Regions from separate parts of the Enterobacter sp. UPMP2052 genome, predicted to be linked through region 3. Evidence: predicted binding sites of a transcription regulator. Region 3 holds the regulator's gene; each other region holds the start of a gene.
What was found. The regulator LexA, encoded in region 3, represses DNA repair genes until DNA is damaged. The targets are predictions, from matches to a motif close to TNCTGTATGTACATACAGNA.

Region 1: the regulator LexA is predicted to act here: its motif matches at 1,809-1,828, upstream of sbmC (DNA gyrase inhibitor SbmC).
Region 2: the regulator LexA is predicted to act here: its motif matches at 3,723-3,742, upstream of dinG (ATP-dependent DNA helicase DinG).
Region 4: the regulator LexA is predicted to act here: its motif matches at 3,203-3,222, upstream of dinB (DNA polymerase IV).

Annotation. Positions count from the first base shown of each region.
Region 1 covers NZ_JBSKJR010000001.1:485,833-493,056, reverse strand. The annotation lists gene ACWKX3_RS02205 (DUF496 family protein) at 1-12, opposite strand, end outside; gene ACWKX3_RS02200 (FUSC family protein) at 170-1,228, opposite strand; gene sbmC (DNA gyrase inhibitor SbmC) at 1,321-1,794, opposite strand; gene dacD (serine-type D-Ala-D-Ala carboxypeptidase DacD) at 1,925-3,091, opposite strand; gene sbcB (exodeoxyribonuclease I) at 3,289-4,725, shown strand; gene plaP (putrescine/proton symporter PlaP) at 4,787-6,145, opposite strand; gene ACWKX3_RS02175 (LysR family transcriptional regulator) at 6,436-7,224, opposite strand, start outside.
Region 2 covers NZ_JBSKJR010000001.1:1,929,498-1,936,721, forward strand. The annotation lists gene ACWKX3_RS08920 (fimbria/pilus outer membrane usher protein) at 1-24, shown strand, start outside; gene ACWKX3_RS08925 (fimbrial protein) at 46-1,035, shown strand; gene ACWKX3_RS08930 (fimbrial protein) at 1,042-1,545, shown strand; gene dinG (ATP-dependent DNA helicase DinG) at 1,532-3,709, opposite strand; gene rhlE (ATP-dependent RNA helicase RhlE) at 4,432-5,805, opposite strand; gene cecR (transcriptional regulator CecR) at 6,042-6,719, shown strand; gene hlyD (secretion protein HlyD) at 6,716-7,224, shown strand, end outside.
Region 3 covers NZ_JBSKJR010000012.1:32,180-39,403, forward strand. The annotation lists gene ubiC (chorismate lyase) at 1-171, shown strand, start outside; gene ubiA (4-hydroxybenzoate octaprenyltransferase) at 185-1,054, shown strand; gene plsB (glycerol-3-phosphate 1-O-acyltransferase PlsB) at 1,144-3,564, opposite strand; gene ACWKX3_RS20680 (diacylglycerol kinase) at 3,771-4,139, shown strand; gene lexA (transcriptional repressor LexA) at 4,248-4,856, shown strand; gene dinF (MATE family efflux transporter DinF) at 4,922-6,259, shown strand; partial or broken gene ACWKX3_RS20695 (hypothetical protein) at 6,256-6,330, shown strand; gene ACWKX3_RS20700 (CsbD family protein) at 6,379-6,588, shown strand; gene zur (zinc uptake transcriptional repressor Zur) at 6,657-7,169, opposite strand.
Region 4 covers NZ_JBSKJR010000002.1:20,464-27,687, forward strand. The annotation lists gene fadE (acyl-CoA dehydrogenase FadE) at 1-644, opposite strand, end outside; gene lpcA (D-sedoheptulose 7-phosphate isomerase) at 884-1,462, shown strand; gene ACWKX3_RS10270 (class II glutamine amidotransferase) at 1,520-2,287, shown strand; gene dpaA (peptidoglycan meso-diaminopimelic acid protein amidase) at 2,258-2,998, opposite strand; gene dinB (DNA polymerase IV) at 3,240-4,298, shown strand; gene pepD (cytosol nonspecific dipeptidase) at 4,354-5,811, opposite strand; gene gpt (xanthine phosphoribosyltransferase) at 6,072-6,530, shown strand; gene frsA (esterase FrsA) at 6,635-7,224, shown strand, end outside.

The DNA.
Region 1 (7,224 bases), on a different contig from region 3:
GGTAGTTTCCATTTTTACACCCCTGATAATGTGAGAGTCGGATTCGTTAATGCCACCGTTGTAACAGACAGCGACGGCGAATGACAATGAGTATATCGTTTAAGACTATCATAACCCCAATTGATGCTGAATCGAAGCAGCAGGCATCGCATATGGCGATGGCTGCTTTTTATTTGCGCAGTGCCCGGCAGATAAGATGCGAGAGCAACTCCAGCTGCCGCGCCAGTTCCATGCTGAGCCAGACATAGCCATGAATCGGCGTTTCTGCCACGTTGTCCCCCTGCCGCTCGTTCATCAGCACCTTCAGCTCGGCCACGATCTCATTCAGGCGCTCGCTGTTCGCCAGAATCGGCTGCGGATTCCCTTCGTAAAGCGCATGAGCGATGGTGAGCAGCGTTTGCTGGGTCATCTGCTGCGTCTCTCTCAGTGTGTGTGCGTTGAGCATCAGCAGATGGCTGGGACGCGACGCCCAGTGGGCATTGATTTGCAGTTCGAGCATGCACACCAGGTTGCGGCTCACCGTCTGGATAGCTTCGAAAATGGCTTTCTGAATATGGGTTTCTTTGCTGGCAGGCGTAATCAGGCCGCGCATCTTAACCACGTCATTCAGGATTTTTTGCAGATGTTTTTCCAGACGCGGACGCTCGACCAGGTTGGGGGAAAACCCCGCCTGATACACCCGGTTGAACGCGGTAACGTAGTTGGCCATCTGGATACGCCAGTGAAGAAAGGCGCGCTGCGGCCAGATACCGGTAAACAGCATAGCCAGAAGTGACCCGAGGATGACATCTCCGCTTCGCCACAGTGCGGTCGTCATGTCACCTGCCGGCGCACCGACAACCACCGAAAGGGTTATACCGATTAGCAGTGCCTGATATGGTTTTTTCCCCAACGCCAGCCAGCCGCAAAGAAACATCGCCGCGGCACACCACAGCAGCATAACGGGGAAGGAGATCAGCTCCAGTTTGAGCGCGATAAGTCCCAGCGCAGAACCAAGAACCGTGCCGCCAATACGTTCAAACGCGCGTGGTACCACGTTCCCCCAGAAGGAGATAGGCCCCATGATAACCACCAGCGTAATCAGCGGCCATGTCCCTTCCGGAACATCCAACAAACGCACCAGCACAAAGGTCAGAATAAACGCCAGCGCGATACGAAGGCCATGCACCACGCGGTAATGTTTGTACAAGCGAATTTCAAAAGGCGTTAAAGATTTGTCGGGACGCACACCCGCTCTCCAGCTAAACGGCAAACCGCGATTGTACTGTGTTTTCAGCCGGGCGAAACGCCCCCGGCTGAAAAAACCCTGCGTTTACTGGGTCAACCCGCCTTGTGCTCTACCGGGACATACATTTCGATGTCCCAGTAGCCATCCGCGTTGCCATCGTTCAGGTAACGTTCAAAACAGGGTTTGGGTGCAATTTGGTAGTGACGATCCTGCAAAAGAGAATTGAAGAACTGGTACCAGGGCGTCGCGAAATCATGCTCCTCAACGCGGGCGCTTGCCACCGCGTAGTCCCCGGCGGCGATTTCGGTCAGCATCACCCCTTCACTGTTGTCAGGAATGACGAACGCCTCCGGCACCGTAACGGCCGTGTCGCATCGCAGTTTTTCCGCCGGGACTTCGTCCGGATTGTCATAGTACACGGCCACCCACTCGAGCGGCTGGATTTGACGCCCCTCGACCCACATGCCTAACTGCTCAAAGCCCTGCTTAACGGTTTTCTCCCATGGCCCCACCAGGTGAAAGCCCGCGATTTTACGTTTCTGCTGCTGCGTGATGCTGTAGTCCATGCCGCCTCCGGTTTCACTGTATATTCATACACTGTAAAGCAAATGGCCTGTTTTCGACAAACACGGAGTGTTTATTATGCGAGCAGACTCGCAACCCTGCCAGTCTGCCCGGGGGACGTTCGGTGTGGGGTTAAAGCGTGTGGTGCAGGTAATCCCCTAAACGGGAGAAGAATCCGCCTTTATTCACCGGCTCCAGCGTTACTAATGGCCAGTGGGCCACCACTTTGTCACGATCGTACAGTTGGATCTCCCCTACCCGCTGATGGGCCGCAAGCGGAGCCTCCAGCTCTTTTTTGTCCAGGACGTATTTGGCCTTGATGTTAGGCACTTCCGTCTTCGGCAGGGCCAGCCAGAAATCCTGATCCGTTCCCAGCTCCACCTGCTCTTTATCTCCGTACCAGATGCGCTCGGTCCCGACTTTTTTTCCGTTATGCAGGATCTGCACCGTATCGAAATTTTGCTGGCCCCAGTGCAGCAATTTACGCGCCTGATCTTCACGCCCTTTTGGGCTGTCGGCCCCCATGATGACCGCAATAAGACGGCGCTGACCGTCCACCGCCGAGGCGATCAGGTTAAAGCCTGCTCCGGACGTATGCCCTGTTTTCAGGCCGTCGACGTTCATGGTTTTATCCCACAGCAGGCCGTTACGATTCTGCTGGGTAATGCCGTTCCAGGTCAGGCTCTTTTCGCTGTACATATGGTAGAACTCAGGCTCGCCGTGAATGATGGCCCGGGAAAGCACGGCAAGGTCGTACGCTGAGCTGTGCTGGCCGGGGGCATCCAGCCCATGCACCGTTTCGAAGTGGGTATCGCGCAGGTTTAGCTTTTGCACGTAGTCGTTCATCATGTTCACGAACTGCGGCTGACCGCCCGCGACGTGATCCGCCAGCGCGACGCAGGCGTCGTTACCGGAATCCACGATCAGCCCGCGGCTTAAGTCACGCACCGTGACGCGATCACCGGGTTTCAGGAACATCAGCGAGGAGCCGTCAAACACCGGGTTACCCTTCGCCCACGCGTCACGGCCCACGGTAACGATGTCATCAGGCGTAATACGATGGCTATCAATGGCGCGATCGACGACATATCCCGTCATCAGCTTGGTCAGGCTCGCCGGGTTGCGCTGCTGGTGTTCATTGCCTGCCGTTAAAATCTGACCCGTGGTGTAATCCATCAATACCCAGGACCCGGCCTGAATGGCGGGAGGCTGCGGCGAAAAATCCAGCGGATCGGCAGCCAGCGCAGATGAAATGCTCGAAGCGAGCAAAGAAACAGCAATAAACAGACGGCGTTTCAACGGTATATCCTCAGGTCATTAAAAATCGTTGACCTTTTTACGGGAGTTCTGATGTCGTTACTTGCCTTAATTGCAAAAAAATGTGACAGAGAGCATATTTTTCCTCAGGCCCGCTCGCAAATTTCATCCCTGACGGCGCTTTTTATTCGGCCTCTCCCCTGCGATCGTTTACCATAGAGACGTCAATTTTTAACAGGATGGTATCACTGGTGTCTGACTCTGACGCGCGCCCTACTTTTTTATTCCACGACTACGAAACCTTCGGCACGCACCCGGCGCTTGACCGCCCGGCGCAGTTCGCCGCCATCCGCACCGATGAGGATTTCAACATCATCGGCGAGCCGGAGGTCTTTTACTGCAAGCCCGCCGATGACTACCTGCCACAGCCTGGCGCGGTGATGGTGACCGGCATTACGCCCCAGGAAGCGCGGGACAAAGGGGTTAACGAGGCCGAATTTGCTCGCCGTATTCACGCCCTTTTCACCGTTCCGAATACCTGCGTGGTGGGCTATAACAACATCCGTTTCGATGACGAAGTGACGCGCAATATCTTCTATCGCAACTTCTACGATCCCTACGCCTGGAGCTGGCAGAATCGCAACTCGCGCTGGGATTTACTGGATATCATGCGTGCCTGCCATGCGCTGCGCCCCGAGGGGATCACCTGGCCAGAAAATGAAGAAGGGTTAACCAGCTTCAGGCTGGAACACCTGACGCGCGCAAACGGCATTGAACACAGCAATGCCCACGACGCCATGGCCGATGTTTATGCCACGATTGCCATGGCGAAGCTGGTAAAAACGGCGCAGCCGCGTCTGTTTGACTATCTGCTGAGCCATCGCAGCAAGCAGAAACTCATCACCCTGATTGATGTGCCGCAGATGAAACCGCTGGTCCACATTTCCGGCATGTTTGGCGCATGGCGGGGGAATACCAGCTGGGTCGCTCCGCTGGCATGGCATCCCGATAACCGAAATGCGGTCATTATGGTCGATCTGGCGGGCGATATTTCTCCGCTGCTGGAACTCAACAGCGATACATTGCGCGAACGGCTGTATACCCCGAAAGACGCGTTGGGTGACGTGCCCGCCGTTCCGGTGAAACTGGTGCATATTAATAAATGCCCGGTGCTGGCACAGGCCAATACGCTGCGCCCGGAAGACGCCGACAGGCTGGGCATTAATCGCCAGCACTGCCTGGATAATTTGAAAGTGCTGCGCGATAACCCGCAGGTGCGCGAGAAAGTCGTCGCCATCTTTGCCGAGGCAGAGCCGTTCGTGCCGTCTGAAAACGTGGATGCGCAGCTCTATAACGGCTTCTTCAGCGATGCTGACCGTGCAGCAATGAACATTGTTTTGCAAACCGAGCCGCGTAATCTGCCGGCGCTGGATATTACCTTCGCTGACAAGCGCATCGAGAAACTGATGTTTAACTATCGGGCGCGTAATTACCCTGGCACGCTGGATGAGGCAGAGCAGGAACGCTGGTTGCAGCATCGTCGTAATATCTTCACGCCGGAATTCCTGCAACGCTACGCAGAAGAGCTGGAGATGCTGTACAGCCACTATAACGGGGATGCTGAAAAACAGGCGCAGCTGAAAGCGCTGTATCAGTATGTGCAGGAAATTGTCTGAGGAAATGCAGGCATAAAAAAACCGGAGGCAATGGTCTCCGGTTTTTTTTATGGGTTACGTATCAGGCAACGTCTTCGTACTGAGGTACGGGATTACGGAAGCTTTTGGTTACGCAGGCCAGGTAGATTAAACCAATAGCCGCCCAAATCAGACCCAGAACCATTGAGCTCTCTTCCAGGTTCACCCACAGCGCACCCACGGTCAGCGCGCCGCACATTGGCAGGAACAGGTACTGGAAGTGGTCTTTCAGCGTCTTGTTACGCTTCTCGCGGATCCAGAACTGCGAAATCACGGAGAGGTTTACAAAGGTAAACGCCACCAGTGCCCCGAAGTTGATCAGCGCCGTCGCCATCACGAGGTCGAAGTTAATCGCTAACAGCGCGATAGCCCCAACCAGAATGATGTTCATTGCTGGCGTGCGCCATGTCGGGTGGACATAGCCAAAGAAGCTTTTCGGGAACACGCCGTCACGGCCCATTACGTACATCAGACGCGCAACGCCCGCATGTGCAGCCATGCCCGACGCCAGAACGGTGATGGTAGAGAAAATCAGCGCCCCGACCTGGAACACTTTACCCGCCACGTAGAGCATGATTTCCGGCTGAGACGCATCCGGATCCTTAAAGCGCGAGATATCCGGGAAGTACAGCTGCAGGAAATAGGTGGCGAAGATAAAGATCAGTCCACCGATCAGCGCGGTCAGGAAGATAGCGCGCGGAATAACACGCTCTGCGTCTTTCGTCTCTTCCGACAGGTTGCTGATGCCGTCAAATCCGGTAAAGGAGAAGCACAGGATCGTCGCCCCGGTAATCATCGGAATGACATGCGCATCACCAGACCAGAACGGTTTGCTGCTCGCCAGGGTTCCCGCACCTTCACCGTGGAAGACGCCATAGATCACCATACCGAGAATAACGGCAATCAGCACTACCTGAAGCACCACGATAACAGAGTTAAAGTTGGCAACAGACTTGATGCTACGCAGGTTAAAAGCGGTCATAAAGGCCACCAGCGCAATCACGAATACCCACGAAGGTATCGATGGCACCAGGGCTTCAAAATAAATTTTTGCCAGTAAGATGTTGATCATCGGTGCGAACAGATAGTCGAGCAGCGAAGACCAACCCACCATAAAGCCAACGGTCGGGCTAATGGATTTCTGGGCATAGGTGTAGGCGGAACCGGCAGACGGATAGCGACGCACCAGCTTACCGTAGCTCAGCGCGGTAAACAGGATCGCGATCAGCGCGAAGGCGTAAGCCGTCGGAACGTGACCGTCTGTGAGGCCTGAAACGATACCAAATGTATCGAACAGCGTCATTGGTTGCATATAGGCAAGGCCCATCATAACAACCGGAAATAGCGTAAGCGTCTTACGTAATTCCACGCGAGAGGTGTTTGGAGTTGCATTATGCGACATTGGATGTCTCCTTAATGGTGATACCCGCCGCGTAAGCGAATGATTGCCCCATTTTCTGTATTCCTCAGCGACAACAACTGTCGGATTTTAGTAAATATCTATCCGGTACGAAGCCCGGCCTCTTGGTTTTTAGTTTCGTTTCGTACATGCAAAAAAAAATAACCGACGCCTTTTATATCGTCGATTATTCATTTGTTTGCAGCGGCGGCATTTTGCCCTATTCAAGAGGCAAAAGGCAATAGATTGAGAAACCCATCAATAAAATAATTTAACTAATTGCTTGAATTACCTTACTCAGGCTGAGTGTAAACGGCAGCAATAGCACTATTTGCTAAAATTTCATCCCGCCACCAGGCGCTCGCCAGCCCGGCGGTTTGTTCATTCCAGCCAACCCACACCGACTCATTACTGTTTTGGGCGATAACCTGCTTCTCAACCAGCGCCCCGCTTTCGATAAACCGCTGCGCGAGATAGCGCGGGAGGTATCCGCAACCCAGGCCGCTAATTTGCAGCTCGAGCTTGGTTTTAAAATCAAACACGGTGATTGCCTCCTGCTCGTCCAGCAGCTGCGACGATATAGCGCACTCCGCACGGGAGCTGTCCCCAACCACGATAGCGCGGAATCCTTTAATCACCCGTCGGTTGATGGGGTCAGGTTCGTTCGCCAGCGGGTGATGCGGTGCGACGACAAACACCTGGTCGAGCACGCCCAGACGGGCAAAACCGAAATCGCTGAGCTGGGGAGGTTCATGCAGCGCTCCGACGATGATATCCGCCCTGCCCTGGGTTAACGCATCCCAGGAGCCGCCCAGCACGCCGTTTATAAATACCAGCCGCGTCACGCTATGGCGTTCATAGAACGCTTCGATAAGCGGGTTCAGAAGAGAAAACGGAAAGGTATCATCAACGCCAATGACCAGCTCATTTTCCCAGCCCTGATGCAGTTTAATCGCCTGCTTTTCAAGCTCGCGAACGGTATGGAGCACGTCGCGCCCCTTCTCCAGCAGCATTTGCCCCGTACGGGTAAAACGCGCGCGGTGACCGGAGCGGTCGAGAATCTGGATATTGAGATCGCTCTC
Region 2 (7,224 bases), on a different contig from region 3:
AACGCTGCTGCGCAGTGTCACTAATCCATCGTGAAGGCTTAGCATATGCAACTCGTTAAATCGTTCTTCTTTCTTCTCGTTCTGGGCACGGCCTCGTTCTTTATGCCTCATGCAAAGGCCACCTGTACGACGCCGGACATGCCGAAGATGATCAACGTTGCCTCGGTTTCCGTGCCGACAACCCTGCCGGTGGGGGAAACCATTCCAGGCACCGAGCAGACCGTTCACGTCGCGGGCAATTGCGATGAAAGCGTCGACAGCGGCCTTGAGATTGTCTCCTGCTACTACGGCACCGGTTCAGAAATTCCTGGCATGAGGGGGGTGTATGATTCGGGTGTTGAGGGCATTGGCGTCGCCCTGATGAACGAACAAGGTCAGCGCATCAGAGGCGCGGGCGGCGTACAGTGTGACTCCCGGGAAACGCCGATTGGCTATATCTCGACCGACGGTAAACAGTCGTTCAGCTTCAACGTCACCCTGGAGCTGGTAAAGACCAGCGATAACGTCATCTCCGGGACGCTTGTGCAGTCGCAAACCAGATTTGGCATCGGCGTCTTTGCCCATGAAGGCATCGGCAACCCTAACAATATCGCCTACTCCGGCAACGTGATCCTCCACCAGGTGACCTGCTCGGTATCACCAAAAGATCTGACCGTGAATCTTGGCGATTTCCCGTTAAGTGATTTTGTGGGTACCGGCACGCTCTCCGATCCGGCGCAAACGGTCTACGTCAACGTTAACTGCGACACGACAGTCCAGCCGCAAATGAAGGTTACCAGCGGCAACGGCTACGAGAGCGCGTTCCCCGGGGTGATTAAGCTCACCCAGGAGAGCGGCGTCGCCACGGGCATCGGCGTCAGAATGCTGGTGGACGGCATGATCCCGACGTTTGGTGAATATGAGTCGCTGGGGACCGAAGCCTATGCCAACCAGACGCTGCGCATTCCGCTGGAGTTGCGCTACGAACAAACTGCTGCCCTTGTGACCCCTGGCCCTGCCAACACCGTCGCCACCGTCACGCTTGCCTATAAGTGATCTCAGATGAAAAAAATCATGTTGTTAACGCTGCTGGGGCTGATGACGAGCGCCCATGCAGATGACATTAATCTCCAGATAACGGGACATATCTATGCCAACACCTGCGTCGTGGACAGCGCCAGCCGAAATTTGACCGTCGATTTGGGCCAGGCAACCGCAACGAGTTTTAAAAGCGTGGGCGATACGGGAGAGTGGAAAGAATTTTCCCTGAAGGTGTCGCATTGTCCGTCAAGCCTGACGCTGTCGAACGCCTTTTTTTACGGCCAGCCCGACAGCGTTCACCCGACGAAATTCGCCAATACCGGCAGCGCAAAAGGCCTTGCGCTTGAACTGGCCGACCGGCAGGACAACATCCTGATTTCGCCGCAGGCCAGTTTTAACGTGGTGATTAACAAAAGCGACCATACGGCAGAGTTCCCCCTGGCCGCCCGCTACTATGCAACCTCCACGCCCGTCAGCGCCGGTACGTTTAACAGCGTTGTGCAGGTGACATTCACTTACCAGTAGGACCGCGCCCCTTAGCACGGATGCTTTTTTTACGCCCGGCAATCACTTTCGCCGGGCGTTTTTTTACCTCGGGCACGTCGGGCTGTTCAATCGGGAACACGGGCAAGGCGTTCAGCAACCGCGGGCCGTAATTTTTGGTCAGCAGTCGTTTATCGTAAATCACCACCTCGCCCCAGCAGCCATGGCTACGAATCAAGCGCCCCACCTGCTGAATCAGGTTAAACGACGCTGCCGGCAGGCTTTGCACCTCAAACGGATAGCGATTCAGGCTTTTCAGCCATTCGCCCTCGGTGATCACCACCGGGCTGTCGATAGGCGGGAAGGCGATTTTATGGATATGCACCTGGGTTAAATAATCCCCCTTCAGATCCAGCCCTTCCGCGAACGACTGCAGGCCGATCAGCACGCTGCGCTCGCCGCCGTCAATGCGCTGGCGGTGCAGCTCGACCAGCCGGTAGCGGGGCTTATCGCCCTGCACCAGCAGCAGTAACCGCAGGTCGGTGACGTGTTCAAGGAAGCGCTGCATCGCGCGCCCGCTGGCAAACAGCACCAGCATGCCGGGGAATTTTTTGCTCTCAAGCTGCTCACGGAAGTAGGCCGCCATCTCGGCGATATGCTGCTCTTCGTTGTCGATAAGCGGCTCGTACTGCATACGCGGGATCACCAGCTTGCCCTGCTCGCAGTGGTTAAACGGCGAATCCAGCGCCACGAAGCGGTCGCCCGCTTTCTCCCGGAGGCCGCTCATCTCCTGCAGCCTGGAGAAGCTGTTCAGGGAACGCAGCGTGGCTGACGTGACGACGACATGCGGCACGCTGCGCCAGATGAGCTTTTCCAGCTGATCGGCAACGCGGATACCCACGCAGTGGAAAAAGAGGTGCACCTGCCCGTCCCGCGTTTCCCGGGTCGCCCATTTGGTGACCGGCGCGCCGGACGCCTGCGCCAGAGAGGCCAGCCGCCAGAGCTTGCTTTGCGCCTCAAACATGCCGAGCGCGCGGTTCATCTGCAACAAAATACGGTGAAGCCGCACCACGTCGTGGGTGCCGGTTTTCTCGCTCAGGTCGTTTAAGAACATCTCCGCCAGCCCGCGCAGTTTCTCAAGGTGCTTCGCCAGCTGCTGGCAAATCTCCATCACCTCGTCCGGCAATTCGCCCATGGCAAAGCGGTGTTCCGCCTCCTGGGTCTGCGGCAGATACAGGTTCAGGATGTTATTCAGCGACGAGATTAGCCCGTATACCTCGTCGCAATGCTCGTTGAGCCGTTCAGGCACCGCCAGCGGCGGCGTGGTTTTCGGGCGGAACTGCTCCATGCAGGTTGCCACCAGCTTGCAGAACAGATCGAGCTGCAGGCGGAACCACGGGGCGGTAATTTCGGCGCTCATCTCCAGGGCATCGCGCGCGACGTCCGGCAGATGGTGTCCTTCATCCAGCACCAGCAGCAGGTTTTTCGGCTCCGGCAGCACGGCTTCGCTCTCAAGCGCCGCCATCACCAGCGCATGGTTTGCGACCACCACTTCCGCTTCCTGAATCTCGCGGCGGGCGACAAAGAACGGGCATTCGCGGTAATAGTGGCAGTTGCGGTTCAGGCAGCTCGCTTTATCGGTGCTCAGCCTGCGCCAGAGATCGTCGCTGATGGCCTCGCTGGTGTGGTCGCGCAGTCCGTCCCACTTATAGCCGTCGAGATCGGTTTTCAGTTTGGCGCACCGCTCCTGCTCGGCCTTGTTGTTCGGCGTCAGTTCATCATCAAGAAACGCCAGCAGATCCTGTTGCGCAGGCTCGCTGCTGGCGAGCGCCGCCAGGTTACGCGGGCAGACGTAGCGACCGCGGCCAAAGGCGGCTGTAAAACGGAGATCGGGGATAATTTTGCGCAGCAGCGGCAGGTCTTTGCTGAAGATTTGATCCTGCAGCGCCACGTTGGCGGTACTCACCACCAGCGTTTTTTGCTCTTCCCGCGCAATCGCAATGCCGGGGATAAGATACGACAGGGTCTTCCCGACGCCCGTCGGGGCTTCAATCGCCAGATGCCGCCCGTCGTCCCCGGCGAGCGTTTTTGCCACATCAGCAATCATCTGCCGCTGAGGCGCTCGGGGGATAAAGTCGGGGATCTGCTGCTGTAGCGCCTTATACCAGGCGCCAATTTGCGCTTTGAGCGCCGCGGTTAAAGCCATCGTAAACCTGAAATACTGTATAAACAGCCACTATTGTGGCACTTTCCGGCGGATGCCGCAAAAAGAAAAAGTCCAGATGTAAGGACAAGAGCCTCGCAGCGAATCTACGCAAAGGCTCTTTGTTATTTCAGTGGCATCGTTCCGTTCACTTTAACTATCCTGCTACCTGGTCATTTCTCTGCGGTGAACGTGCTAAGGGGGCTACCGCCGCCCCCTTAGCAATCCCGGCTCCCGGCAGAGAAAATCGCCGCTTCGCGGTGCCCTCAGCTTATTCCTTCCGGCTTTCGGGTCGGGCACCAGCCTGCATCCCTGCAGGCTATGCCCTCGCCGCGCATCCCTGCGCGTCGCCCCGGCCTTCAGGAAACGCTTCGGCGATTTTCAGCCGGACTCTCGCTCCCTCAACCTTTTATGCCGCCTGAATGTGGCACCGCCGTTGAGTCCCGCAGAAATCGGCGAACCGGAGACCGGATGACAAGGGCTGGACGCCATGGATGGCGGCCAGAGGCGAAACGAGACAGGACGTCGAGTCGAGCCGACCGCAGGGAGACGGTCGGGAGGTGAGCGCAGTGCGAAGCACCGATTTCATGGCGGGCCGCGGGGATTGACAAGGGGGCCGCGGTGGCCCCCTTGTCACGTTCACGGGTAATGAACGTATTATATTCTGTGGATATTAAGGTGAACGTAACCTTCAATTATAACCAACAGACAATCATCCCAGAAAACTACACGCTGGCAGGTTTACGCGGGCGGCGTCGACGCTGCCCTTCCCCTGCTGGCCGGGCTTCACCGCTGCGCCACGGGTTCTCGCCGCCGGATTTCGCTTCGCCGTTTCGGCGCGGCGGTTTACCGGATGCTTTCGGCGCGCCGCCTTCCGAACGGCGCGGCTGCTGCTGTCCACGACCACCGCCGCCGCCACGCTGCTGACGACCATTCTGAATCGGCTCCGCCTGAATAGACGGATCGACATCGTAGCCTTCGGTGGTGATGCGCGGGATCTCTTTCTTCAGCAGACGCTCAATATCGCGCAGCAGTTTGTGTTCATCGACGCAAACCAGAGAGAGGGCTTCGCCAGTGGCCGCCGCGCGACCGGTACGGCCGATACGGTGAACATAATCTTCCGGCACGTTTGGCAGCTCGTAGTTCACCACGTGCGGCAGCTCTTCAATGTCGAGACCGCGGGCGGCGATGTCCGTTGCCACCAACACGCGAATGTCGCCAGACTTAAAGTCCGCCAGCGCACGGGTACGCGCGCCCTGGCTCTTGTTGCCGTGGATTGCCGCGCTGCGGATGCCGTCTTTATTCAGCTGTTCCGCCAGGTGGTTGGCGCCGTGTTTGGTGCGGGTAAAGACCAGCACCTGCTGCCAGTTGCCCTGCCCGATCATCTGGGAGAGCAGCTCGCGCTTACGTTTCTTATCCACGAAGTGAACATGCTGCGTCACCTGCTCGGAGGCGGTGTTGCGGCGCGCCACTTCCACTTCCAGCGGGTTATGCAGCAGCTTTTCAGCCAGCGCCTTGATCTCATCTGAGAAGGTCGCGGAGAAGAGCAGGTTCTGACGACGTGCAGGCAGTTTAGCCAGCACGCGGCGAATGTCGTGGATAAAGCCCATATCCAGCATGCGGTCAGCTTCATCCAGCACCAGAATTTCAATCTGATCGAGCTTCACCGCGTTCTGGTGTTCGAGATCCAGCAGACGGCCCGGCGTTGCCACCAGCACGTCCACGCCGCCGCGCAGTTTCATCATCTGCGGGTTGATGCTCACCCCGCCGAAAACCACCAGCGAGCGAATGTTGAGATAGCGGCTGTAATCACGCACGTTCTCGCCAATTTGCGCGGCCAGCTCGCGGGTTGGGGTCAGGATCAGCGCACGGACCGGGCGACGGCCTTTAGCGTGCGGCTGGTTTTTTACCAGCAGTTCTAACAGCGGCAGGGTAAAGCCCGCGGTTTTTCCGGTACCGGTCTGGGCGCTGGCCATCAGGTCACGGCCCTGCAACACGGCAGGAATCGCCTTCTGCTGAATAGGGGTTGGCTCGACGTAGCCCTGCTCTGCGATTGCGCGCAGAATTTCCGGGTTCAGGCCAAGGGAATCAAAAGACATAAAAACTCCGAACCGCCCCGACCGTCACTGGTGTAGTTTTCAGGGAGATATTACGAATAGGGAGGACAAAAACCACAATGTCGTGAAGTTGCGCAGTGTAGCAGCTTTTGTGACGTGGCGCATAAAATATCCCTTAGCCGCGCCTCGACAGCCCTTTTCTTTGGGGAAGTCAGCTGGACAAACCCCGGAACCGGGCATAATCTTAATCAATCGATTGATTAATTTTTAAAACCGCCATGAATACGACTCCGACCACCACCAAAGGTGAACAGGCCAGAAGCCAGCTCATAGCCGCCGCGCTGGCGCAGTTTGGCGAGTATGGACTCCACGCCACCACGCGGGATATCGCCGCGCACGCCGGACAAAACATCGCGGCCATTACCTACTATTTTGGCTCAAAAGAGGATCTTTATCTCGCCTGTGCGCAGTGGATCGCCGATTTCATCGGCGAGAATTTCCGCCCACACGTTGAGGAGGCAAGCGCGCTGCTCAGCCAGCCCTCCCCCGACCGGGCCGCTATCCGCCAGCTGATCCTCAACGCCTGCCACAATATGATCCGCCTGCTGACGCACGACGACACCCTGAGCCTGAGCAAATTTATCTCCCGCGAGCAGCTCTCCCCCACTGCCGCCTACCAGCTGGTGCACAGCCAGGTGATTGACCCGATGCACGGCCATTTAACCCGCCTGATCGCCGCCTATACCGGCCAGGATGCGCACGACACCAACACCATTTTGCATACCCACGCCCTGCTGGGCGAAGTGCTCGCGTTTCGTCTGGGGCGAGAAACCATTTTGCTACGTACCGGCTGGACACAATTCGATGAGGATAAAGCCGCACAGATAAGCCAGGTCATTACCTGTCATGTTGACCTGATCCTGCAGGGTTTAACGCAAAGGAGCCTGAAGTCATGAAAAAACCTGTCGCCATCATTCTGGTGGTCGTTGTTCTGCTTGCTGCGGGCATCGGCGGCTGGCTGTGGTATCAAAGCCAGCAGGATCGCGGCCTGACGCTCTACGGCAACGTAGATATTCGCACCGTGAATATGAGCTTCCGCGTCGGGGGGCGACTTGCCTCACTCAACGTGGATGAAGGTGACGCCATCAAAACCGGCCAGACGCTGGGGATGCTGGATAAAGCGCCCTTCGAGAACGCCCTGATGCAGGCAAAGGCGGGCGTCTCCGTCGCGCAGGCGCAGTATGATTTGATGCAGGCTGGCTATCGTGATGAAGAGATCGCCCAGGCCACCGCCGCCGTCAGACAGGCGCAGGCGGCGTATGACTACGCGAAGAACTTCTATAATCGCCAGCAGGGGCTGTGGAAAAGCCGCACGATTTCTGCCAACGACCTGGAAAACGCGCGTTCGTCCCGCGATCAGGCTCAGGCGACGCTGAAATCGGCGCAGGATAAATTGAGCCA
Region 3 (7,224 bases):
CTGGGAAAAACGCCGCTGGGGCGCTATCTTTTTACTTCGTCCGAGTTAACCCGAGATTTTATTGAGATTGGTCGCGATGCCGATCTGTGGGGACGCCGTTCCCGTCTTCGCCTGAGTGGTAAACCGTTAATACTGACGGAGCTGTTTCTACCCGCATCGCCGTTGTACTAAGAGGAAGAAAAAAATGGAGTGGAGTCTGACGCAGGACAAGCTGCTGGCCTATCACCGCTTGATGCGTACCGATAAGCCCATTGGCGCGTTGCTGCTGCTGTGGCCAACGTTATGGGCGCTGTGGGTAGCCACCCCGGGCTTACCGCCGCTGTGGATCCTGGCGGTGTTTGTGGCAGGTGTCTGGCTGATGCGCGCCGCAGGCTGCGTGGTCAACGATTATGCCGACAGAAAATTTGACGGCCACGTTAAGCGTACGGCCAACCGCCCGCTGCCGAGTGGTCAGGTTACCGAGAAAGAGGCCCGCACGCTGTTCGTGGTGCTGATTGCGCTCTCCTTCCTGCTGGTGTTAACCCTGAACACCATGACGATCCTGCTCTCCGTGGCCGCACTGGCACTGGCGTGGGTCTATCCGTTTATGAAGCGCTATACCCATCTTCCGCAGGTGGTGCTGGGCGCGGCGTTTGGCTGGTCGATCCCGATGGCGTTTGCGGCGGTGAGCGAATCCGTACCGCTCAGCTGCTGGCTCATGTTCCTGGCCAATATTCTCTGGGCCGTGGCGTACGATACGCAATATGCGATGGTCGACCGTGACGATGACCTCAAGATTGGCATCAAATCAACGGCGATCCTGTTTGGCCGTCATGACAAGCTGATCATCGGCATTATGCAGGTCGCGGTTGTGGCCCTGATGGTCGCCATTGGTCGCCTGAACGGGCTGAACTGGGAGTTTTACTGGTCCGTGCTGGTGGCCGGACTGCTGTTTGCGTACCAGCAAAAGCTGATTGCGAAGCGTGAACGTGAAGCCTGCTTTAAGGCGTTTTTGAACAATAACTACGTTGGCCTGGTGCTGTTTATCGGGCTGGCGATGAGTTACTGGTCATAAAAAAGCCGGGTGGCGGCTTCGCCTTACCCGGCCTACGATTTAGCGGAACATGTAGGCCGGGTAAGCGTTAGCGCCACCCGGCTTTAACATCATTCGCCCTGCGTCGCACTCTCGATCGTTAAACGCACGTCTGAGGTAATCAGGTCTGCCAGCATCTGGTAGATCTTCATCGTCTCTTCCGGCTCGGCATCGCCCGTGTCGCTGATAAACCCTTCATCACGCAGCGTCAGCACCAGAGAGCTGAACACGGCCTTGTCGAAGAATTCCGGCGCGTTAATGCCGTGCAGAACGGACAGGCGCTGGGCCAGCGTCCGGCTCTCTTTTTCCAGCGTACCGCGGTTGATGGACGGGTTCGCGCTCAGCAGCCAGAAGGTAATAGCGTAGCGCTGAAGCGTCTCACGCGCGCCTGCCGCCAGCAGTTGCAGCGTCCGGGAACGTGATGGGTTGATGTTCAGCTCGTCTTCGGTGACGGTCACCAGCCCCTGACGACGCATCTCTTCCGTTAATTTATCCAGCTCTGCCGCCAGCTCATCTTTGCTCCAGCGCAGGAACAGCTCCGCTTTCAGCATCGGGTAGATGGCCGCAATATGGCGCAGCAGTTCCTGGCGAGAAATACGACGATGCTGGGTAATGATGGCAGCCATCAGCGACGGCAGCATCAGCATATGCGTGATGTTGTTGCGATAGTAGGTCATCAGCACGGCCTGCTCGCGCGGCAGAATGATGATATCGCCGATCGTATCTTTTTCGACTTCAAACTTGTTCATCTGCAGCGCATGGTCGATAAGCTCGCTGGCGGTGGCAGAAGGCACGGTAGAGTCGGTGGAGTACGGAACATTACGCATAATGTCGAGGTAGCAATCGAGCTGCTCGGTCAATTGTTCACGAGTCAGAGAACGCTGGCGCGAGGCCAGAAGCGCCGTACAGCACAGGTTCATGGCGTTCGCCGCACCTGCGTTGTTAATGCGCACCATCAGCTCCGAGGCGATGCCGTTTACCGTTGGCGTCAGCCAGGCCGGGCGTACCGCTTCGATGGGGTCGATAGATTCGCGCCACTCCGGAACGTGGTGGTTAAGGTAGGTCATCAGCGGCATTGGTTCGCCGAAGTTCACGTAGCCCTGACCGAGGTTGCGCAGTTTGCTCAGCCCACGCAGCATCTGCGGCAGGCTCTCTTTCTCTTTGGTCGCACCGCGCAGCTCTTTTGCGTAGGTGCCCACTTCCATGACGTGCTCATAGCCGATGTAGATAGGCACCAGCGTAATCGGACGCGTGCCGCCACGCAGCATCGCCTGAATGGTCATCGACAGCGTGCCGGTCTTCGGATCGAGCAGGCGACCGGTTCGGGAGCGTCCGCCTTCGACAAAGTACTCAACGGAATAACCGCGGCTGAACAGCTCGCCCAGATATTCACGGAACACGGTGGAGTAAAGCTTGTTGCCCTTAAAGGTACGGCGAATAAAGAACGCACCCAGACGGCGGAAGATCGGCCCTGCTGGCCAGAAGTTCAGGTTGATACCGGCCGCGATGTGCGGCGGCACCAGGCCCTGATGATAAAGCACGTAGGAAAGCAGCAGGTAGTCCATGTGGCTGCGGTGGCAGGGCACATAAACAATCTCGTGGCCGTCGTGTGCCAGCTGACGCACGCGCTCGGCGTTGTGGACGTTAATCCCCTGATAGAGGCGGTTCCACGTGAAGCTGAGAATACGGTCAGAAAGCCGGATCATCTCGTAAGAGAAGTTCGCGGCGATCTCTTCCATCAGTGCAATGGCGTTTTGCTGGGCTTTCTCATGCGAGATTTTCTTGCTGCGCGCTTCGTCTTCGACGGCGCGAGCAATGGCTTTTGACGCCAGAAGCTTGTTGAACAGATCCTGACGCGCCGGGAGACGCGGGCCAACCGCGGCCAGACGCTGACGCGCAAAGTGCATACGCGCCACGCGCGCCAGTTTTTGCGCAATGATTTTGTCGGTGCCGTGTTCGTCTGCCATGCGGCGCAACGAAACGGAAGGGGAGAAACGGACAAAGCTGTCGCGCCCCAGCCATGAGACGGCGAAGAATTTCTGGATGCCGTTGAGCATGCGCAGCGGCGGGTTCTCCTCGCCTTTTTCGCGGCCCGGACGACGACCAAACATCACGGAGACCGGCACCATCTGCACATCCAGGCCAGGATTGCTGCGGTGCAGGTCAAGATAGTCATGGAACAGCTTGATGGACTCTTCTTTCGGCGTGTAATAGGTGAACACGCGCGGCCCGCCGTGGATAAACACATAGCGTGGCAGCAATGTGCCATCAACTTCCAGCGGTTCTAGCGGGTCGGGAAGGTCATGCGCCAGACACTGGGCGCGAAGCGTCAGTAGGTCAGCCTTCGAGTTATAAGGCAAAACGTACATAATAGGGCGCGACGTATCGAGCCCTAATTCCAGCGCGGGTTCTGCTGGGATAGACTTACTTTTTACCAGGACGCTTAATGGTAAATTAAGTAACTTGTAGTAAATTCGTGGCCAGCCGGACATAAACGATGTAAAGCCTCTGGTTAATAATGCAATTGCGGCGCAAGGATAACAGAAAGCGCGCAAGATTTCTGTTGTTACCCGTCATACTTCAGGCTGCAGCAAAACGCGCTGCGGCTATATACACTGCATCCTTCAGGCTCGCCTGAGGCAGCATGAATGATTTTGTGTATAGTTACTGACGCTATTTCCACTATAAGGTTCTTTTAATGGCCAATAATACCACTGGGTTAACCCGAATCATCAAAGCTGCAGGCTATTCATGGAAAGGTTTCCGCGCCGCATGGATCAATGAAGCTGCTTTCCGCCAGGAAGCGGTTGCCGCGATTGTCGCGGTTATCATCGCGTGTTTCCTTGATGTTGATGCCATAACCCGCGTACTCCTCATTGGTTCCGTACTTCTGGTGATGATAGTGGAAATTATCAATAGCGCTATTGAGGCAGTGGTAGACCGAATTGGTTCAGAATTTCATGAGCTTTCGGGTCGCGCTAAAGATATGGGATCGGCTGCCGTGCTGCTGGCGATTATCATCGCAGCCATCACCTGGGTCACGCTGCTTTGGTCACATTTCCGATGAGCCTCGAGGAATAATTAAGTCCCTGGTTTTTTGTGCAGTTTTTGGTTCCAAAATCGCCTTTGACTGTATATACTCACAGCATAACTGTATATACACCCAGGGGGCGGAATGAAAGCGTTAACGACCAGGCAGCAAGAGGTGTTTGATCTCATTCGGGATCATATCGGCCAGACGGGTATGCCACCCACGCGTGCAGAAATCGCGCAGCGTCTGGGTTTCCGCTCTCCAAACGCGGCTGAGGAACACCTCAAAGCGCTGGCGCGTAAAGGCGTCATTGAGATTGTTTCTGGCGCATCACGCGGTATTCGCCTGCTTGTTGAAGAAGAGACGGGTATTCCGCTGATTGGCCGTGTTGCGGCGGGTGAACCGCTGCTGGCACAGCAGCATATCGAAAGCCACTATCAGGTGGACCCCGGTATGTTTAAGCCGAGCGCTGATTTCCTGCTGCGCGTTAGCGGGATGTCGATGAAAGACATCGGTATTCTCGATGGCGATCTGCTGGCGGTTCACAAAACGCAGGACGTACGCAACGGCCAGGTTGTGGTTGCGCGCATTGATGATGAAGTGACCGTTAAGCGCCTGAAGAAACAAGGCAATACCGTGCAGCTGCTGCCGGAAAACAACGAATTCACGCCTATTGTGGTAGACCTGCGAGAACACAGCTTCTCCATTGAAGGGCTGGCCGTTGGCGTTATCCGCAACGGCGAATGGCTGTAATCTCTTCCTGACGGGCTGCGGTTTCTCCGCGGCCCGTCTCGTTTTATCGTCCCCGGTATTCTCCCATGTCACTGCTGACTGCTTCTGATAAGGCACTCTGGCGTCTCGCGCTGCCGATGATTTTTTCCAATATTACCGTTCCTCTGCTCGGCCTGGTGGACACGGCGGTTATTGGTCATCTGGATTCCCCCGTCTATCTGGGCGGCGTGGCGATTGGCGCCACGGCAACCAGCTTCCTCTTTATGCTGCTGCTCTTTTTACGCATGAGCACCACAGGGCTGACGGCCCAGGCCTACGGCGCGAAAGATCCGCTGCGGCTGGCGCGTGCGCTGGTTCAACCTTTATTCCTGGCGCTCGGTGCAGGCGCGCTGATCGTTTTGCTGCGCACGCCGCTGATAGACCTGGCGCTGCATATCGTGGGCGGCAGCGAAGCAGTGCTGGAGCAGGCGCGGCGTTTCCTCGAAATCCGCTGGCTGAGTGCGCCCGCTTCGCTGGCAAACCTGGTTCTGCTTGGCTGGCTGCTGGGCGTGCAGTACGCCCGCGCGCCGGTGATCCTGCTGGTGGTCGGTAACCTGCTCAACATTGTGCTCGATCTCTGGCTGGTCATGGGCCTGCATATGAACGTGCGGGGGGCGGCGCTGGCAACCGCAATCGCCGAGTACGGGACATTTTTGATTGGCTTGTGGATGGTCTGGCGCGCTCTGGCGATGCGCGGGATCTCGGTTGCGCTGCTCAAAACCGCCTGGCGGGGCAATATGCGTAAGCTGCTGGCGCTCAATCGGGATATCATGCTGCGCTCGCTGCTGTTACAGCTCTGCTTCGGTGCGCTGACGGTCTTCGGGGCGCGCCTTGGGCCAGAAATTGTTGCCGTCAATGCGGTGTTAATGACGCTCCTGACCTTTACCGCCTACGCGCTGGATGGTTTTGCCTATGCGGTTGAAGCCCATTCCGGGCAGGCATACGGTGCGCGTGAAAGCGGCCAGCTTCGCGAAGTATGGCGGGCGGCGTGTCGTCAGTCGGGTTTGGTCGCACTGGCATTTGCACTGATCTACGCCTGTTTCGGTGGGCACATCATCGCGCAGCTCACCTCACTCCCGGCGCTGCGTGAACTGGCCAGCCATTACCTCATCTGGCAGGTGATCCTGCCGGTGGTGGGGGTCTGGTGTTATCTGCTGGACGGTATGTTTATTGGTGCAACGCGAGGCGCGGAAATGCGCAACAGCATGGCAGTTGCGGCGGCCGGTTTTGGTCTGACGCTCTTTACGCTGCCGTACCTGGGTAACCATGGTTTGTGGCTGGCGCTCGCGGTATTCCTCTCCCTGCGGGGCCTCTCGCTGGCCTTTATCTGGCACCGTCACTGGCGAAACAACACCTGGTTTCCTGCCCGTTCTGATATATCGTGACGGTTAAAGATTCTGAATATAAATCGGGCTGCCGAATCCCTGACTATAATAATTATCACGTCCAGCAGAAATGCACGTACCGGACGATACGAATTTACGCTTAATACGAGGACACGATTATGAATAAAGACGAAATCGGCGGCAACTGGAAGCAATTCAAAGGTAAAGCGAAAGAACAGTGGGGTAAACTCACCGATGACGACATGACCGTCATCGAAGGTAAACGTGACCAGCTGGTAGGTAAAATCCAGGAGCGTTACGGTTACGAGAAAGATCAGGCGGAAACCGAAGTCAAAGACTGGGAAACCCGTAACGACTATCGCTGGTAATTGATTACCACCCGTGCGAACACGGAAGTACTCCTGAGGGCGGCCATGAGCCGCCTTTTCTTTTGCCGCTAGCGGGGTTTTTTCTTCACCAGGATGGAGTGGTCATGCTGACATGCGTCCTGATGGCTGCAGGATTCCACTTCCACGCAGGCGGAGCATAACCCGTGTGCTTCAATGACGTTATGGCGCAGCGCGAAGCCCATTTTGGCCGCCAGCGTATGCATGATGTCTTCAACCCCTTCCGCACCTTCTTCTTTCACCGCGCCACAGCGATCGCAGATAAACATTGCGGACGTGTGGGTGGGCTGATCGAACAGGTGACACAGCACGTAGCTGTTGGTCGATTCCACCTTATGCACAAAGCCCTGCTCAAGCAGAAAATCCAGCGCGCGATAGACGGTGGGCGGTTTTGCCTGCGGTTCGCTTTCACGCAGCAGGTCAAGCAGATCGTACGCGCTGATGGCACCTTGTTGCAGGCTCATCAGACGCAGTACCTCAAGGCGCTGCGGAGTCAGGCGCACATTGCGTTGCGCGCACAGCTTTTCAGCCTGCACTAACAGCTCTGTTGTGGACTTATCCATGAAGCACCTCGGGTGTAATAGGGCGGAAAACCCTCACTTTATCATGTTCTGTTAA
Region 4 (7,224 bases), on a different contig from region 3:
TGCTGCAGCAGTTCGCCCGGGCCGAGAGAGTTTGGCACACCCACGGTGATCGCCAGGATCCCGGAGACGCCCGCCAGCTTCTGCAGCACGCGCGCCTGAGCGTAAGCGGAGAATTCCAGACCGCCGTACTCTTTCTTGATGATCATCGCGAAGAAGCGATGCTCTTTCAGGTAAGCCCACAGTTCAGGAGGCAGGTCGGCCATCTCATGGGTGATAGCGAAGTCGTTCGCCATACGGCACGCTTCTTCCACCGGACCATCGATAAAGGCCTGCTCTTCTGCGGTCAGGCGCGGCTGCGGATAGTTGTGCAGCTTTTTCCAGTCTGGATTGCCCTGGAACAGATCGCCTTCCCACCAGGTGGTGCCCGCGTCGATCGCCTCTTTCTCTGTACGCGACATCGGTGGCATCACCTTGCGGAAGCCTTTGAATACCGGCGCGGAGATCATCGACTTACGCATCGGCACCAGGTTAAGCGGCAGAAGGATGAGGGCCAACGGAACTAAAAGCCAGATATTCCAAAGCCCTGCTACGGCAAGCGCTGCCGTCCAGGCCAGCAGGATCAGGCTGCTGAGGAAGAGACTGACGCGGTGATAGAACAACACACCGAGCAGAACAACGGTTGCGATAATGCTCAAAATCATCATAACGAAAAGCTCCCTTGCTTGTAGGAGGTCTGACCACTTGTGATGATATGGTTGTAGTTGATGTGAATTCCTTTAGCAATGTGTTTACAAAATAATTACAACCTGGTTCACATTGTTCGCGGTTAAGCCGGCACGAAAAAGCAAAACGCCGGATGTTTCGCAAGGCTTTAGCTTCTCGCTTTTAGTGGTATCCGGTACACTCCATCCTGTTATCTCATCAATACTGAAGGATTATCCTCATGTACCAGGATCTTATTCGTAACGAACTGAACGAAGCGGCGGAAACGCTGGCTAATTTTCTGAAAGATGATGCCAATATTCACGCGATTCAGCGCGCTGCGGTCCTGCTGGCCGACAGCTTCAAAGCCGGTGGTAAAGTGCTCTCCTGCGGTAACGGTGGTTCCCACTGTGATGCCATGCACTTCGCAGAAGAGCTGACCGGGCGCTATCGTGAAAACCGTCCGGGCTACCCGGCGATTGCGATTTCCGACGTGAGCCACATCTCCTGCGTAGGCAATGACTTCGGTTACGACCACATCTTTTCCCGCTACGTTGAGGCGGTAGGCCGTGAAGGCGACGTGCTGCTGGGGATTTCGACCTCCGGTAACTCCGCAAACGTGATCAAAGCGATCGCCGCCGCGCGTGAAAAAGGGATGAAAGTCATCACCCTGACCGGTAAAGATGGCGGTAAGATGGACGGTACGGCCGATATCGAAATTCGTGTTCCGCACTTCGGCTATGCAGATCGCGTTCAGGAAATTCACATCAAAGTGATCCACATCCTGATCCAGCTGATCGAAAAAGAGATGGTTAAGTAAGACTTCGCGGGGGGCATATCCATTGGGGCGCTGCCCCCGCTGTTGTGGAGGTGATGTATGTGCGAACTGCTCGGGATGAGCGCCAATGTGCCAACCGATATCTGCTTTAGCTTCACCGGGCTGGTACAGCGCGGTGGGGGAACCGGGCCGCATAAAGACGGCTGGGGCATTACCTTCTACGAAGGCAAAGGCTGTCGCACGTTTAAAGATCCACAACCCAGCTTCAACTCGCCCATTGCCAAACTGGTGCAGGATTACCCGATAAAATCCCACTCGGTTATCGCCCACATTCGTCAGGCAAATCGCGGCGAAGTGGCGCTGGAAAACACGCATCCCTTTACCCGCGAGCTGTGGGGCCGCAACTGGACCTACGCGCACAACGGCCAACTGACGGGCTATAAATCGCTTGAAACGGGCAATTTCCGCCCGGTCGGAGAAACCGACAGCGAAAAAGCGTTTTGCTGGCTGCTGCACAAGCTGACGGAACGCTATCCCCGCACGCCGGGCAACATGGCCGCGGTGTTCAAATACATTGCGTTACTGGCGACAGAATTGCGCGAGAAAGGGGTATTCAACATGCTGTTGTCTGACGGGCGCTACGTGATGGCGTACTGTTCGACGAACCTGTTCTGGATCACCCGCCGTGCGCCGTTTGGCGTAGCCACGCTGCTCGATCAGGATGTGGAGATAGATTTTCAGAAGGAGACCACGCCGAACGATGTGGTCACCGTGATCGCGACGCAGCCGCTGACGGGCAACGAAGCCTGGCAAAAGATTATGCCAGGCGAGTGGGCGTTATTTTGCCTCGGGGACCGTGTAGTTTGACGCCAGTTGTGGGTGGACGACTTCGTGGCTCAGCGGTTTGCTGACCAGATAACGCCCATCCACAACCGAAACAACCGGCGGCTTATGGGTCTGCTCAAAGTAGTCGTAACCCGGCTTCAGCTGTTTCCAGAAATCCGCGTAGTAAGAGTATTTGTGACGTGCCATGTTGGCATCGGTCATGCGGAACGGATAAATGCTCACCTGCACGTTCGGCTGACCAAAGACCAGTGCGCCGGTCACGAACTGGAAAATCTCATCAATGCCCGTATCGGTCATCGCGTAACAGCCGACAGACACGCAGGCACCGTGGATCATCAGGTATTTACCCTCATAACCGTGGGCACGGTCGAAGGCGTTCGGGAAACCGATGTTAATCGCTTTATAGAAACGGCTGTCAGGTTTTAGCTGGCTACGCTGAACATTGTAAAACCCTTCCGGACTCTTGAAGTCGCCCTGACGTTGTTTTGGTCCAAGGCCCCCTGAATAGTTACAAATCTTATAACTATCAAGCAGCTGATACGTCTCGCCCATTTTGACATACAGGTCGAGAGTGCGCTCTTCCTTGAAGATTTGAATATAAACCGGGGATCCCATTAACTGCTGTTTATATTCTTTGCTGATGGGTGTGGTTGAACTGTTGCTGCTGAGCAGCCCGGCAAACGACACACACGGAATCAGAAGCATCGCAATGAATAATGCGATTTTACGCATACTACTTGTTCCTTGATAAAACCATGACCAACTTGCCAGGACGGCAAAAGAGACCCGAAATCAGATTATTCTGGACAGGAGCGCTCACATTATCATCGCTATAGATTTTCGCAATAGCGAAGCTGTTAGTTTACACATTAGTTTTCCTTTATAAAGTGTGCAGACGCTGCTCGCGTCACGGACGCTTCTCAATTTGCTTATGTTTACTGTATACTTATCCAGTGATGAGTGAGGGTTTACTATGCGCAAAATAATCCATGTCGATATGGACTGCTTTTTCGCTGCGGTAGAGATGCGTGATAATCCGGCGCTACGGGATATCCCTATCGCGATAGGCGGAAGCCGCGTCCAGCGTGGCGTCATCAGTACCGCCAACTATCCTGCGCGCAAATTTGGCGTACGCAGCGCAATGCCTACGGCAATGGCGCTGAAGCTGTGCCCTCATCTCACCCTTTTACCGGGGCGTTTCGACGCCTATAAAGAAGCCTCCGCCCACATACGGGAAATTTTTTCCCGCTATACCTCGCTGATTGAGCCGCTTTCGCTGGACGAAGCTTATCTTGATGTCACTGACAGCCTGCATTGCCACGGCTCAGCCACGCTGATGGCGCAGGAGATCCGCCAGACCATCTCAGACGAGCTAAACCTGACCGCATCGGCAGGCATCGCGCCGGTGAAGTTCCTGGCGAAAATCGCGTCCGATCTCAATAAGCCCAACGGTCAGTACGTCATCACCCCTGAAGAGGTCCCGGCGTTTTTGAAAACCCTGCCGCTCGGTAAAATTCCCGGCGTGGGGAAAGTCTCTGCCGCCAAGCTTGAAAGCATGGGATTACGGACCTGTGAAGACGTGCAGCGCAGCGATCTGGCGATGCTGCTCAAGCGTTTTGGCAAATTTGGCCGCGTGCTGTGGGAGCGCAGCCAGGGGATTGACGATCGCGACGTGAACAGCGAACGGCTGCGTAAATCCGTCGGGGTCGAGCGCACGCTGATAGAAGATATTCACGACTGGTCAGATTGCGAAGCCATTATTACCGATCAGCTCTATCCCGAGCTGGAACGACGTCTGGCGAAGGTAAAACCGGATCTGCTGATTGCCCGTCAGGGCATCAAGCTCAAGTTCAACGATTTCCAGCAGACCACCCAGGAACACGTCTGGCCCCGGCTGAATAAAGACGATCTTATCGCTACGGCAAAAAAAGCGTGGGAAGAGCGGCGGGCAGGGCGAGGGGTTCGGCTGGTGGGGGTGCACGTTACGCTGCTGGATCCGCAGCTGGAGCGGCAGTTGGTATTAGGGTTGTAGCGTGTATCAATCGTAGGCCCGGCAAGCGAAGCGCCACCGGGCATCAAACGACTAATTACTTCGCAGGGATCGCCTTCAGCAGTTCCGTCAGCAGCGTCCAGTAGTGGCCCACGCTTTCGATATGAACCTGCTCATCCGGGGAGTGTGGCCCGGTGATGGTTGGCCCAATGGAAACCATGTCCATGTTCGGGTACGGTTTTTTGAACAGACCGCACTCCAGACCCGCGTGGATCACCTGGATATTCGGCGTGCTGTTGAACAGACGCTGATAGGTTTCACGTACCAGCGCCATCACCGGAGAGGTGGCATCCGGCTGCCAGCCCGGGTAGCTGCCTTTCGCGGAGGTGTTCGCGCCAGCCAGTTTACCCAGAGATTCCAGCATGCTCACCACATACTCTTTACCGCTGTCGATCAGCGAGCGGATCAGGCAGATGATCTCTGCGCTCTCGTCGCTCATGGTGACCACGCCCACGTTCAGAGAGGTTTCTACCACGCCTTTCGCGACGTCGGAGTTGCGGATCACGCCGTTTGGCGTGGCGTTCAGCAGTTGAATGAAGCTGTCGCGTGACTGTGCGGTCAGCGCGGCTTTATCTGTAGAGACAGATTCCAGCACCACGTTTAGGTTTTTCTCTTTCTCAGACAGTTCGTTTTTCAGGATATCCAGATAAACGCTGGCGAGTTTTTTCAGCTCGTCTGCTTTTGCCGCAGGCACGGCCACGGTGGCGAAGGCTTCACGTGGGATCGCGTTACGCAGCGTACCGCCGTTGAAATCCACCAGACGCAGATCCAGGTCAGCCGCATGGTCTGCCAGGAAGCGCGCCAGCAGTTTGTTGGCGTTGCCGAGGCCTAAATGAATATCGCCGCCGGAGTGGCCGCCTTTCAGCCCCTTCAGCGTCAGCTTGAAGGTCTCGAAGCCCGCAGGAACGGCTTCGCGGGAGAGCGGGAGGGTAGAGATGAAATCAATCCCGCCCGCACAGCCCATGTAGATCTCACCTTCTTCTTCGGAGTCGGTGTTGATCAGGATGTCAGCCTGCAGCCAGTTCGCCTGTAAGCCAAACGCACCGTCCATGCCCGCTTCTTCGGTCATGGTCAGCAGCACTTCCAGCGGGCCGTGCTCAACGCTGTCGTCTGCCAGCACGGCCAGCGCAGAGGCCATGCCAATACCGTTGTCCGCGCCAAGGGTGGTGCCGCGCGCTTTCACCCAGTCGCCATCAATGTACGGCTGAATAGGATCTTTGGTGAAGTCGTGAACGGTATCGTTGTTTTTCTGTGGAACCATATCCAGGTGCGCCTGCAGCACAACCGGTTTACGGTTTTCCATCCCTGCGGTTGCAGGTTTACGGATCAGGATGTTGCCCACCTGGTCACGCTCGGCGTGCAGGCCTTTTTCCTTCGCCCAGCCCATAATGTGTTCGGCTAATTGTTCTTCATGGTAGGACGGGTGCGGAATGGAGCAGATTTTGGCAAAAATATCCCACAGCGGCTGTGGCGATAATTGAGACAGTTCAGACACGATAAGTCTCCTTGTCGGTGCGCTGCAAACAATGATGCAGGACACAGGGTTAGCAGGTTAATAGTTACCACAAGTCGGGCTTGCGAGATGAAACTGAGAATACCACTTTCTCTGGTTGCTGGTAGCATTAAGCATGTAAAAACTCAGGCTCAGGGCGCTAAACACTGGTTTTTAGTGCGTCAGATCTCTATAATCTCGCGCAACCTATTTCCCCCTTGAACACTTTTTAAGCCGTAGATAAACAGGCTGGGACACTTCACATGAGCGAAAAATACGTCGTCACCTGGGACATGTTGCAGATTCACGCACGCAAGCTGGCTGCGCGTCTGATGCCTTCCGAACAGTGGAAAGGCATTATTGCCGTCAGCCGTGGCGGTCTGGTACCGGGGGCGCTGCTGGCACGTGAGCTGGGTATTCGTCATGTCGATACCGTTTGCATCTCCAGCTATGACCACGACAACCAGCGCGAGCTGAAAGTGCTGAAACGCGCAGAAGGCGACGGTGAAGGCTTCATCGTTATTGATGACCTGGTGGATACCGGTGGTACCGCGGTGGCTATCCGCGAAATGTATCCGAAAGCTCACTTCGTGACCATCTTCGCGAAGCCGGCTGGTCGCCCGCTGGTGGATGATTACGTGATTGATATCCCGCAGGATACCTGGATTGAACAGCCATGGGATATGGGTGTGGTCTTTGTACCGCCTATTTCAGGCCGCTAATTCCAGTACGTAACTTTACACGCCCGGCCATGCCGGGCGTTGTTCTTTTTAGCCTCTGCCGCGTTACAATGGTCTCTTAATGACGTATCCATGGAGGCAACGCAATGACGCAGGCGAATCTCACTGAGACTCTTTTCAAACCCCGTTTCAAACATCCTGAGACGTCGACGCTGGTGCGCCGGTTTAACCCTGGCACCATGCCTTCAGTGCAGTCTGCGTTAGACGGCAAAAATGTCCCCCACTGGTATCGCATGATCAACCGTCTGATGTGGATTTGGCGCGGTATCGATCCCCGTGAAATCCTCGAAGTGCAGGCGCGCATCGTGATGAGCGAGGCCGAACGCACCGACAGCGAACTGTACGATACGGTCGTTGGCTATCGCGGCGGCAACTGGATCTATGAGTGGTCTAAACAGGCGATGCTCTGGCAGCAAAAAGCCAGCCAGGAAGAGGATGCCACGCTCAGCGGCCAGCACTGGCTGCACGCCTCAAACCTCTACAGCATTGCCGCCTATCCCCATCTCAAGGGGGATGAACTGGCCGAGCAGGCTCAGGCGCTGGCCAATCGCGCCTACGAAGAAGCGGCTCAGCGGCTGTCATGCCGCATGCGCGAGCTTGAATTTACCATCCCCGGGGGAGCGTCCGTAACCGGCTTCCTGCATATGCCGGAAGGCGAGGGACCATTCCCGACGGT